One region of the Agromyces cerinus genome, then DNA from elsewhere that is predicted to be linked to it. Evidence: riboswitches for the same ligand, from Rfam matches in the RefSeq annotation. Region 1 holds a riboswitch; the other holds the start of a gene.
What was found. Region 1 has a riboswitch for thiamine pyrophosphate ahead of JOE59_RS05035 (ECF transporter S component). Riboswitches for the same ligand answer to the same signal wherever they lie in the genome.
Positions count from the first base shown of each region.

Region 2: it holds a riboswitch for thiamine pyrophosphate, as region 1 does, so the genes downstream of both, thiM (hydroxyethylthiazole kinase) here and JOE59_RS05035 (ECF transporter S component) in region 1, are expected to answer to the same signal.

Region 1 covers NZ_JAFBCT010000001.1:1,116,583-1,122,195, forward strand. Annotated here, with positions in the region: gene JOE59_RS05020 (alpha-L-fucosidase) at 1-1,131, shown strand, start outside; gene JOE59_RS05025 (DNA polymerase IV) at 1,234-2,499, shown strand; gene JOE59_RS05030 (hypothetical protein) at 2,564-2,896, shown strand; TPP riboswitch at 2,983-3,092, shown strand; gene JOE59_RS05035 (ECF transporter S component) at 3,132-3,767, shown strand; gene JOE59_RS05040 (ABC transporter ATP-binding protein) at 3,769-5,259, shown strand; gene JOE59_RS05045 (energy-coupling factor transporter transmembrane component T family protein) at 5,256-5,613, shown strand, end outside.
Region 2 covers NZ_JAFBCT010000001.1:26,292-31,904, forward strand. Annotated here, with positions in the region: gene JOE59_RS00115 (bifunctional hydroxymethylpyrimidine kinase/phosphomethylpyrimidine kinase) at 1-232, opposite strand, end outside; gene thiE (thiamine phosphate synthase) at 229-891, opposite strand; gene thiM (hydroxyethylthiazole kinase) at 888-1,760, opposite strand; TPP riboswitch at 1,751-1,863, opposite strand; gene JOE59_RS19020 (fibronectin type III domain-containing protein) at 1,946-4,036, opposite strand; gene JOE59_RS00135 (fibronectin type III domain-containing protein) at 4,072-5,001, opposite strand; gene JOE59_RS00140 (dicarboxylate/amino acid:cation symporter) at 5,029-5,613, opposite strand, start outside.

The DNA of each region.
Region 1 (5,613 bases):
GCGATGACGTCGGCCGGCATGGATTTCGGCGTGCTGACCGCGAAGCACCACGACGGTCATGCACTCTGGCCGACGCGCTACTCCGACTACTCGATCGCGAACAGCCCCTACCAGGACGGTGAGGGCGACCTCGTCGCCGACTACGTCGATGCGATGCGCGATGCCGATCTCGGCGTCGGGCTCTACTACTCGATCTGGGACCGGCACAACGGCGAACCGGTGTCGCTGATCAAGAACCAGCTCCGCGAGATCCTGACCCAGTACGGCACCATCGACTACCTCTGGTTCGACGGGTGGGGCTGGCACATCCCGTACACCCAGGTCGAGTACGAGGGCCTGCGCCAGTTCATCCACCAGGTCTCGCCCGAGACGGTGGTCGCGAACAACGACCACTTCTCCTCGCTCGACACGACGGACGTGCTCGTCTGGGAGGTGCCGGTTCAGGGCTTCCCGCCGGCCGACGACACCCGGCCCAAGGACGCGTCCGACACGCTCGACTCGAACTCGACCTGGTTCCACACGACGAACACCGGCGCACCCAAGGGCGCTCGTCAGATCGTCAGCTCGCTCAACCGTCTGAACGCGGGCAACTCGCTGTACCTGCTGAACGTCGGTCCCGACAAGGACGGCAGCATTCCGGCGTCGCACCTCGCCCGCCTCGCCGAGATCGGTGAGCTCCGGCAGAACCCGCCCGGCGAGAACATCGCGCTCGGCAAGCCCGCGACCCAGTCGAGCACCTACACGGACGTGAGCACCGTGCTCGCGGCGTCGAGAGCTGTCGACGGCGACTACTCGACGCTGGCGCACACGAATTCGGAGACGAACGCCTGGTGGCAGCTCGATCTGGGAGCGGTGACGGGTCTCTCGAGCGTCGAGCTGTTCAACCGCACGGACTGCTGCACCGCGCGGAACACCGACTACTACCTGTTCATCTCGGATGAGCCGTTCGACACCTCGCTGACCCCGGAGGAGCAAGCGGCGGTGCCTGGCGTGTGGTCGCACCACGAGACCGGGCAGATGGCGGCGCCGACCACCGTTGCCACGCCGGTCGACGGGCGCTACGTGATGGTGCAGCTGGCGGGCACCAACTACCTGGGCCTGCCGGAAGTCGCGGTCTACCCCACGAAGTAGGCGATCCCCCCGAGCGCCCCCGCGCGAGCAGCACGGCTCGAGCGGGGGCGCCCGGCGCCGACCTGGTCCGACGATGACGGCGGCAGCGGATAGGGTCGCAGCATGAGCAAGCAGGACGGCTCGTCGCGCCAAGTGACCACCGGTCCGGTCGACGACTCGGCGACACCGATCCTGCACGTCGACATGGACGCCTTCTTCGTCTCCGTCGAGCTGTTGAAGCGGCCAGACCTCCGAGGCAAGCCCGTGCTGGTCGGCGGCACTGCGGGGCGCGGCGTCGTCTCCGCCGCGAGCTACGAGGCACGCAGGTACGGCGTCAACTCGGCCATGCCCATGTCCATCGCCCTGCAGCGCTGCCCGAACGCGATCGTGCTGCGCGGCGACTACGCGAGCTACACCGAGTACTCGCGCCGCGTCATGCAGATCTTCGAAGAGGTCACGCCGCTGGTCGAGAAGCTCTCGATCGACGAGGCGTTCCTCGACGTCTCCGGCGCCCGGCGCCTCCACGGCAGCCCGGCCGAGATCGCGTGGGGCCTGCGCAGGCGCGTGCGCGACGAGACCGGCCTCACCTGCTCGGTCGGCGTCGCGGCGACGAAGTTCGTGGCGAAGGTCGCCTCGAGCCGGGCGAAACCCGACGGCATGCTCGTCGTGCCGGCCGACCGCACCCTCGAGTTCCTCCATCCATTGCCGGTCTCCGCGCTCTGGGGGGTCGGCAAGGTCACCGAGGAGTCGCTCACCCGCATCGGACTGCGCACGGTCGGCGACGTGGCCGCCATGCCCGCCGACGCGCTCGCACGGGCGCTCGGGCCCGCACTCGCAGCGAAGCTCGCTCACCTGTCGATGGGCGTCGATGCGCGCGACGTCGTCACCGGGCGCGAGGAGAAGAGCATCGGGCACGAGGTCACCTTCGGGTACGACCTCACCGACCTCGACCAGTTGCGGCGCGAGCTGCTGCGACTCTCCGACGATGTCGCAGTGCGGCTCCGCCGTGCCGGGGTCGTCGGGCGCACGGTCGTGCTGAAGCTGCGCTACGGCGACTTCCGCACGGTCACCCGATCACGCACCCTGGGGGAGCCGACCGACGTCGCGAGACGCATCTACGACGAGGCATCCGCTGCGCTCGGCGAGCTCGCCGGAGACGGGGCCCGCATCCGCCTCATCGGCGTGCGGGCGGAACAGCTCCGGACCTCGGGCAGCGGGGCGATGCTGTGGGACCCAGACGAAGAGTGGCGCGAGGCCGAGCGCACGATCGACGAGGTGACAGCGCGGTTCGGTCGCGGAGTCGTGCGGCCCGCCTCGCTCGTGAAGCGCGCAGCCGACCGGGTCGAATCGTCGCGTCGCAACGAACCCGGCGCCGGCGACGTTCGCTGAATCCCGGTGCCGGCGAATCTCGCAAGGGGTGGTTCGGGAGCGAGCGCGCCGGTAGCGTTGACACATGGCTGAACTCGTTCTGGACCTCGCTGAGACCGTCGCCGGCGTCGGCGTGAAGACCTCCTACGGAGACCCCGTCGACATCGACGGCACCACGCTCGTGCCCGTGGCGCTCGGGTACTACGGCTTCGGCGCCGGCAGCGGCTCCGACGGTGCGGGCGACGAGGCCGGTGGTGGTGGCGGCGGCGGACTCTCCATTCCGCTCGGCGCATACGTCGGGCGCTCGGGCGATGTGCGTTTCGAACCGAACCTCATCGGGCTGCTGCTCGTCGCCACTCCGCTCGTGTGGGTCACCGGCAAGGCGCTGCGAATGGTGATCCGCGCGCTCAAGCGCTGACCGCGACCGGGATCGCGGTCAGCCGTCGTTGGTGCGTGCCGGTGTGACCACGGCGACGTCGCTGCCCGCGCCATCGGCGTATACTCGTGCTCGAACACGGGAGTCCGGTGAGCCGGGCTGAGAGGAAGGTTCTCAACCTTCGACCGTCGAACCTGATCTGGGTCATGCCAGCGCAGGGAGGCCAATCACATCTCAATTTCCCGTGCCTCTTTCCACGAATCGAAAGGGCACGACAGTGCACACTGCAGCATCAGAAACCAGCAGCCCCTCCACGCCCCGCAAGACGCGCGATCTGCGCTGGCGGGTCGTCGATATCGTCGTCGCCAGCGTCATCGGCGTTGCGACCGGGCTGCTCTTCCTCTTCTGGAACAACATCGGCTACGCGTGGTTCAGCGCGGCCGATGCGCTCACGCCGGGGCTCGGCGGCATCGCCGTCGGCATCTGGCTCATCGGCGGCGTGCTCGGCGGGTTGATCATCCGCAAGCCGGGTGCGGCGCTCTTCGTCGAGCTGCTCGCGGCGATCGTCTCGGCGCTCGTCGGCAACCAGTGGGGCATCGAGACGATCTACTCCGGTCTGGCGCAGGGTCTCGGTGCCGAACTGGTGTTCGCGATCTTCGCGTACCGCCGATTCGGGCTCCTGACCGCGATGCTCGCGGGTGCTGCTGCCGGCGCCGCGGCATGGACGCTCGAGCTCTTCACCTCGGGCAACCTCGCGAAGTCGGCGGAGTTCCTCGGCCTCTACTTCGCGACCGTCGTCATCTCGGGCGCACTGCTCGCCGGGCTGCTCGGTTGGCTCATCGTGCGCGGTCTCGCCGCGACGGGGGCGCTCAATCGCTTCGCCGCCGGTCAAGACGTGGCCCAGCGGGTCTGACGTGTCGCGCGAAACCGGTGCCACCCGGCCCGCGCGCGTGGAGGCGCGCGGGTGGGGGTGGCGGCACGCCGGGCGCAAGCGATCTGCGCTCGACGGCATCGACCTCGTCATCGCCGCGGGGGAGCGGGTGCTGCTGCTCGGGCCATCGGGGTCGGGTAAGTCGACGCTCCTGCATGCACTCGCCGGAGTACACGGCGGGGCTGAAGAGGGCGAGGAGACCGGCTCGCTGCTCATCGACGGCGAGTGGCCCGGAGCCGTGCGCGGGCGGGCGAGTCTCGTGCTGCAGGATCCCGACTCGCAGGTGATCCTCGCGAGGGTCGGCGACGATGTGGCGTTCGGCTGCGAGAACCTCGGCGTTCCGCGTGACGAGATCTGGCCGCGCGTGCGTCGTGCCCTCGACGAGGTCGGCCTCGACCTCCCACTCGACCACTCCACGAGCGTCCTCTCCGGCGGCCAGAAGCAGCGTCTCGCGCTGGCGGGCGCCCTCGCGATGGGCCCAGGCCTGCTGCTGCTCGACGAGCCGACGGCGAACCTCGACCCCGCAGGCGTCCACGAGGTGCGGCAGGCGGTCGCTCGTACGCTCGATCGAACCGGCGCGACCTTCGTCGTCGTCGAGCATCGCGTCGACGTCTGGATCGACCTCGTGACGCGTGTCGTCGTGCTCGGTCGCGACGGGCGGCTCATCGCCGACGGCGAGCCGCAGCACGTCATCTCGACGCAGCGCGACGCCCTGCTCGCCGCAGGGGTGTGGGTGCCGGGCGTGCGACCAGCGGTTTCCGCCGCGCGGCCCGCGCCCGCGGCATCCGTCGTCGATCTCGATGCCGTCGAACTTGCGATCGGCCGCCGCAGCGACGCCGTCGTGCGCAGCGGCCTCTCGCTCGCCTTGCCGCGTGGCGCCTCGACAGTGCTCACGGGGCCGAACGGTGCCGGCAAGTCGACGCTCGCGCTCACCATGGGCGGCCTGCTGGCGCCGCTCGGCGGCAGAGTGCGCGCCTCGATCGAGCTCGCCGCCGGGCTCAAGACGGATCCGATCCGCTGGCGGTCGCGCGAGCTCCTCACCCGCATCGGCACCGTCTTCCAGGAGCCCGAGCATCAGTTCGTGGCGTCGACGGTGCAGCGCGAACTCGAGGTCGCGCCGCGCGCGCTCGGTCTCGACGCAGCGACCACGGCTCGACGCACCCGCGAGGTGCTCGAACGACTGGGGCTCGACCGACTCGCCGAGGCGAACCCGTTCACTCTCTCGGGCGGTGAGCAGCGACGTCTCACGGTCGGGTGCGCGCTCGTCGCGCAGCCCGGCGTCGTCATCCTCGACGAGCCCACCTTCGGGCAGGACCGCCTGACCTGGATCGAACTCGTGACGCTGCTCCGCACGCTCGTCGACGACGGCACGACGCTGCTCTCGGTCAGCCACGACGCCGCCTACCTCGACGCACTCGGCGACCAGCACCTCGACCTCGGCAGCGACGCGCTGCGCATGGAGGCGGCGGCATGACCACGACCATGACCACGACGACCCCGCGACTGCACCTCGTCGACCGCGTGAACCCCGTGAGCCGCCTCGCCGCGGCGATGCTGCTCACGACGCCCCTGCTGCTCACCGTCGACTGGGTGAGCGCCTCCGTCGCTCTCGGCATACAGCTCGTGCTCTTCGCGATCGCGGGGGTGACGCCGAAGGTCCTCGTCTCGCGAGGATGGCCGATCCTCATCGCCGCGCCCATCGCCGGTCTCAGCATGCTGCTCTACGGCCAGCCGGAGGGCACCGAGTACTGGTCGTTCTGGCTCGCCCGCATCACCGACGGATCGATCGAACTCGCCGTCGCCGTCACCGTGCGCGTGCTCGCGATCG
Region 2 (5,613 bases), 1.1 Mb from region 1:
CGAGCTTCACGGCGTCGATCGTGATGTCGTCGGAGATCGCATCGAGCTGCGCCGCGAGGAAGCTCGCGGGCGGCACGTGCACGTCGCGCACACCGCGGGTGTTCTGCGCGGTGAGGGCCGTGATCGCAGCCATGCCGTAGCCCCCGACCGCGGAGATCGACTTCAGGTCGGCCTGGATGCCGGCGCCGCCCGAGGGGTCGCTGCCGGCGATGCTCAGCACTCGAGCGGTCATCGCGCCGCCTCCCATCGGTTCGCGAGATCTCGGGCCACGGCTCGTGGGTCGTCGGCCGCGCAGATCGCCGACACGAGTGCCGCACCGGCGGCGCCGGCCTCGCGGAGCGGCGCGATGTCGGACGCCGTGATGCCGCCGATCGCGACGCACGGCAGCTCCGTCTCTGCGGCGAATCGGGCGAAGCCGTCGATGCCGAGGGCCGGCGGATGGTCGGGCTTCGTCGATGTCGGCCGGATGACGCCGACGCCGAGGTAGTCGACGGTGCCGCGGGGCATCCGGCGCAGTGCCTCGAGGTGGGCGGGCGTGTTCGCCGTGAGGCCGACGACGGCGTCGGGGCCGAGCCGGTCACGGGCGATGGCCGCGGCAGCGTCTCCCTGGCCGAGGTGCACGCCGTCGACCGGCAGGCCGCTCGCCCGTGCTGCGATCGCGAGGTCGAGGCGGTCGTTCACGAGCAGCACCGCCCTCCCGTCGATGACCTCCGCGAGCGCTTCGAGCTGGGCGAGCAGAGCGGATGCCTCGGTGCTCTTGTCGCGCACCTGCACCACGCGCACGCCGCCCGCGACGGCCTCGGCCACGACCGAGACGACACCGCGCTCGCCGCAGAGCGCGGCATCGGTGACGAGGTAGGTCGAGAGGTCGAGGGCTGTGCGCGCGCTCACGAGCGCACCAGCGCGGCGACGCCGCTCGCGTCGACGACCGAGACGCGCACGCGGGCGCGCTCGACGACCTGTTCGGCCGTGAGCTGCGCGAGTGCGTCGAGGAATCGGGGTGCGAACGTGCCGGGGCCGACGGTGCCCACTCCTCCGGGTGCGGCGGCTGCGATCTCGGCGGCGACCGTGTAGACGAGCGTCGCCGCGACGGCGCCCGCGAACGGGTCATCGGCGACGGCGAGGAACGCCGCGGTGACGGCCCCGAGCGCGCAGCCGCCGCCCGTCACGAGCGTGAGCAGGGGGTCGCCGTTCGCCACGCGGGCGATGCGGCGGCCGTCGGTGATGAGATCGACCGGGCCCGACACTGCCACGACCGAGTCGTGCGCTGCAGCGAGGTGAGCCGCGGCATCCGCTGCCGAATCGGTGGAATCGGAGGCGTCGACCCCGCGGCCGCCGCTGCCGGCTCCGGTGAGGGCGATGACCTCGCTCGCGTTGCCGCGGATCACGGTGGGGCGGAGCACGAGCAGTTCGTGCGCGAGCGCCGTGCGCACGGGCAGGCTGCCGACCGCGACCGGGTCGAGCACCCAGGGCGTGCCGGCCGCGTTCGCCGCGGGCACCGCCTCGCGTGCGGCGTCGCGCTGCTCCTCGGTGGGGGTGCCGAGGTTCACGAGGAGCCCCGAGGCGATGCCCGCGAAGACGCCGGACTCGCCGCGGATGTCGACCATCGCGGGCGCTGCGCCGAGCGCGAGCAGGGTGTTGGCCGTCACGTTCGTGACGACCTTGTTGGTGATGCACTGCACGAGCGGCGTCGCCTCGCGAACGAGGTTCAGCAGTTCGGCGGAGTGCCGGGCAGGGTCGATGGACAGACGATCGCTCAACGCGACATCCCTTCGCTAGTTCGAACTAGATCAGGTTCGACGGGTGTGTTCTCAGCCATGCCCGCTTCGGGTGAAGCGGCGCACGGCACCCCGTGTCACTGCGGTCGAGCCTAGTGGTCGACGACGGCAACGAGAACGGGGGCGGATGCCGCATGGCATCCACCCCCGATCGGTTCGTGCGGTCGTCAGCTCACGCGTCGAGCCCGTACCCGCACGATCCCGTACGCCGCGCCGCCCGCGGCGAGCAGGGCGAGCGCGAGCCATCCGAGCACGTCGACGAGCGGGGCGCCCGTGGACGCGAGCCCCGCGCTCGTCGTCTCCTCGCCGGAGCCGGCCGCGGCGACCGTGATCGACGAGTTCGCGACCTCGACGCCGTCGATCGTGACGACGATCGTGTGCGCGCCTGCGGGCGTCGCAGCCGGGATGGTTCCCGTGAAGGTGAACCCGCCGTCGCTGTTCGTCGTCGCCGAGCCGAGCGTCTGCGGCGTCGAGTGGAGCTCGACCGCGAAGCCGTCGGTGCCCGGCGCCAGGCTCTCGCCGACGACCGTGATGCGGCCGCCCGGCACGAGGTCGCCGGTCACCGTGACCGTGCCCTTCACCGTCGTCGGGTCGACGGCGGGTGCCGCCACCACGGTCACGGCGGTCGAGGCAGCGGATGCCGCAGACGTGCCGACCGTGTTCCGTGCGGCGACGGTCGCCGTGTACTCGCCGGCGGCGAGCCCGGTGAAGGTGCGCGTCGTCGTGCCGGCGGGCACCGAGACCGGGGCGGCGCCGTTCAGCGAGACGAGGTACTCCGTGATGGGCGAGCCGCCGTCGGCGGGTGCCGCCCACGAGACGGTCACGTCGGTGCCGGCGACCGTGGCGCCGGGCGCCTCGGGGGTGGCCGGCGCGGTGGCGACGACCTCGGGGTCGTACGGCAGCGCATCGAAGAAGGTGCCGAGGGCGGCGATCGCCTCATCGGCGAACGCGAGCTGTGCGGCGAGACCGGCGGGGTCGGGCCGGTCGGCGTACCGCCCGGGCAGGTCGTTCACGTACCACCACTCGGTCATGTACTCCTTGTAGGTGCCGTCGGCGTTGGCGTGGATCCACTGCTGTGCGATCGGCGCGGGCTCGCCGCCGACGGTGCGCGAGCGGTCGTACTCGAGCAGGTACGGCACCTGCAGCTTCTTCGCCGTGGCGAGCGCCTTCGAGGTGTCGCCGCCCGGGAAGTAGTCGACCTGGCCCGAGACTCCGGGCACGTACTGGGTCACGAGGTTCGGCAGGTACTTCGTGACGAGGTCGCCGTAGAAGTCCGCGAACTCCGAGCCGGTGTCGCGGATGTGCAGGTCGTTGCCCGAGTTGCCGTCGAGGCGCAGGTCGAAGAAGTAGACCTTCGCGACGTCGTTCGCCACGGCCTGCCGGTTGACCTCCTTCAGCACGGCGCGGGTGTTGTGGCACCACGTGCCGCCGAAGAGCAGCACGTAGTCGCCGTCGCTCTCGAGCAGGTTCACGAGCTCGGGGTAGGTGATCGTCTGCACGCGCCAGTCGGCGTCGGCGTCGCCCAGCACCGTCGCGCCGCCGTAGACGTCGCGGCCGCCGTAGGCCGAGGCGTGCTTGGCGTTCACGACCTGCTCGGTGAACGTGAACTGGTCGCTCGTGTCGAGGTCAGCCGCCGTGCCGAGCACGGCGGCGACCTCCGCCTTGAAGGCGGCGAGCGCGGCCGGGTCGGCGAGCTGCGCGGCGGTCACCGGAGTGGTGATCGCCGAGACGATGCGGTCTTCGGCGCCGCCCGCGAGGTGCGCCGAGTCGTAGACGAAGAGCGTCGGGTCGTCGGTGCCGTCGAACGGAGTCTGCGTGTCCTTGCCGAGGGCGTTGGTCACGAGTCGTGCCCAGAGCGGGGCGACGTCGGCGTTCGTCGTCGTGCGGATGTCGAGACGGTCGCCGTCGAGGCGCGGGTCGAAGTTGTAGATGCGGTCGACGCCCGCGGCCTTCGCGACGTCGTTGATGGGGCCGATGGTCGCGGCCGTCTGGGCGTCTTCCGGCCCGCCGATGAGGAACGCGAACCGGCCCTCCTGGCCGAGCAGGTATTCGAACCGCTCGAACGTGACGGTCTCGTAGACGCTGCCGGTGCCGAGCCCTTCGTAGGCGTCGGCGAAGTAGTCGACGGTATCGGTCGGGCTCTCGGGTGCTGCGGAGGCCGGGGCCGCCGCGACACCGCCGAGCACGACGGTGCCGGCGATGGCGAGTGCGGTCAGCATCGCCGCCCGCCTCGGGGTGGGGCGCTGGTGGTCGGGCACGGTGCTTCCTTTCTCTGGGGGGTTGGCCGGGCCGGTCATTCGGGCACGGATGTCTCGTCGGGCTGCTCGCCGTGGGTCGCCGCGTTCGTGCGGCGGCGGGCGATCAGCCGCTGGCCGAGCAGCGCGAGTGCGCCGACGGCCACGAGGGCGACGAGGATGCCGGCGCCGGCGAGCCATTCGGGTGCTCCGCCGTTCGAGGCGGCGCTGGTCTCGACGGCCTGCGCGGTGGGCTTCGCGGTCGATCCGGTGATGGTCACCGACTTCGACACGCTCGACACGGGTGACTCGCCGACGGCGTTCACGGCGACCAGGGTCGCTGTGTACTTGCCGGCGCCGAGCACGCTGAAGGTGTGCGAGGTCGCGGTCGCGGCGAGGGGGATCGCGGTGCCCTCGTTGAGCGAGAGCTTGTAGCCGGTCACCGGCGACCCGCCGTCGGTCGGCGCCGCCCAGATCACGGTGAGGGAGCTGCCCTTGACGGTCAGGCGCGGCGCGGCAGGCGCGAGTGGCGCCTTCGCGCCGACGGCTGCGGGTGCAGCCGCGCCTGCCGCAGCCTGCGACGCATCCGTGGTGTCACCCGACTCGTCGGAGGAGCTGCCGCCGGAGGAGCTGCCGCCGGAGGTTCCGGTGGTGCCGCCGGAAGTTCCCGTGGTGCCGGTCTTCGGAGCGGGTGCGGGTGCCGGTGCCGGGGCGGGCGCCGGGGCGGGCGCAGGAGCGGGGGCGGGTGCGGGAGCGCTGCCGCCGCCGAACGCAGGCGGCGGGTCCTCCTGCGTGCTGTCGTACGGGTACCCGCCGGCGTCCTCGCAGGCGCCGAGGTCGAAGTTGATCGAGCAGAGGTCGCAGACATCGCCTGCGGCCGACGCAGAGCTGCTGCTGATGAGCACGAGCGCGGGCACGGTGATCGCGAGCACGAGGGTCGCCGCGAAACCGCGGAGGCCGCGTGCGCGGTGGGTGGTGCGAGAGGTCATGGCGTTGCTTCCTTCTGGGTCGGCCGGTCAGTGGCGGGCGGCGAGTTCGGTCGGTGCGGCGCCAGGCCCCGAGGCATCCGCTTCGATGGCGTCGGAGTCGTTCCCGCCCGCCTCGGGGGCGTCGGCGGCGCGGTCGTCGTCGAGGTCGTCGCGGTGCACGGCCCGCCCGGCGAAGATCTCGTCATCGAGTGCGCCGGCGCGACGGGCGACGATCGCGGCGCTCGTCGCGGCTGCGGTGACGTTGGCCATCGTGCTCGCGGTGCCGGCGATCGCGCTGATCGGAATGAGCAGCACGAGCACCTCGACGGGCAGGCCCACGGCGGTGAGCACGGCCGTCGCCGTGACGATCGCCGTGCCGGGCACGCCGGCGGTGCCGAGCGAGACGAGCAGACCGAGCACGACGAGCACGACGTAGTCGAGCACCGTGTAGTCGATGCCGAGCGCGTTCACCGTGAAGACGGCGACGAGGGTCGGCCAGATGCCGGCGCATCCGGGCATGCCGATCGTCGTGCCGATCGGGGCGGTGAAGCCGGCCACCTCGTCGGAGACGCCGATCTTGCGGGTGAGCGTCGAGATCGTGAGCGGCAGCGTGCCGATGCTCGACTGCGTCGT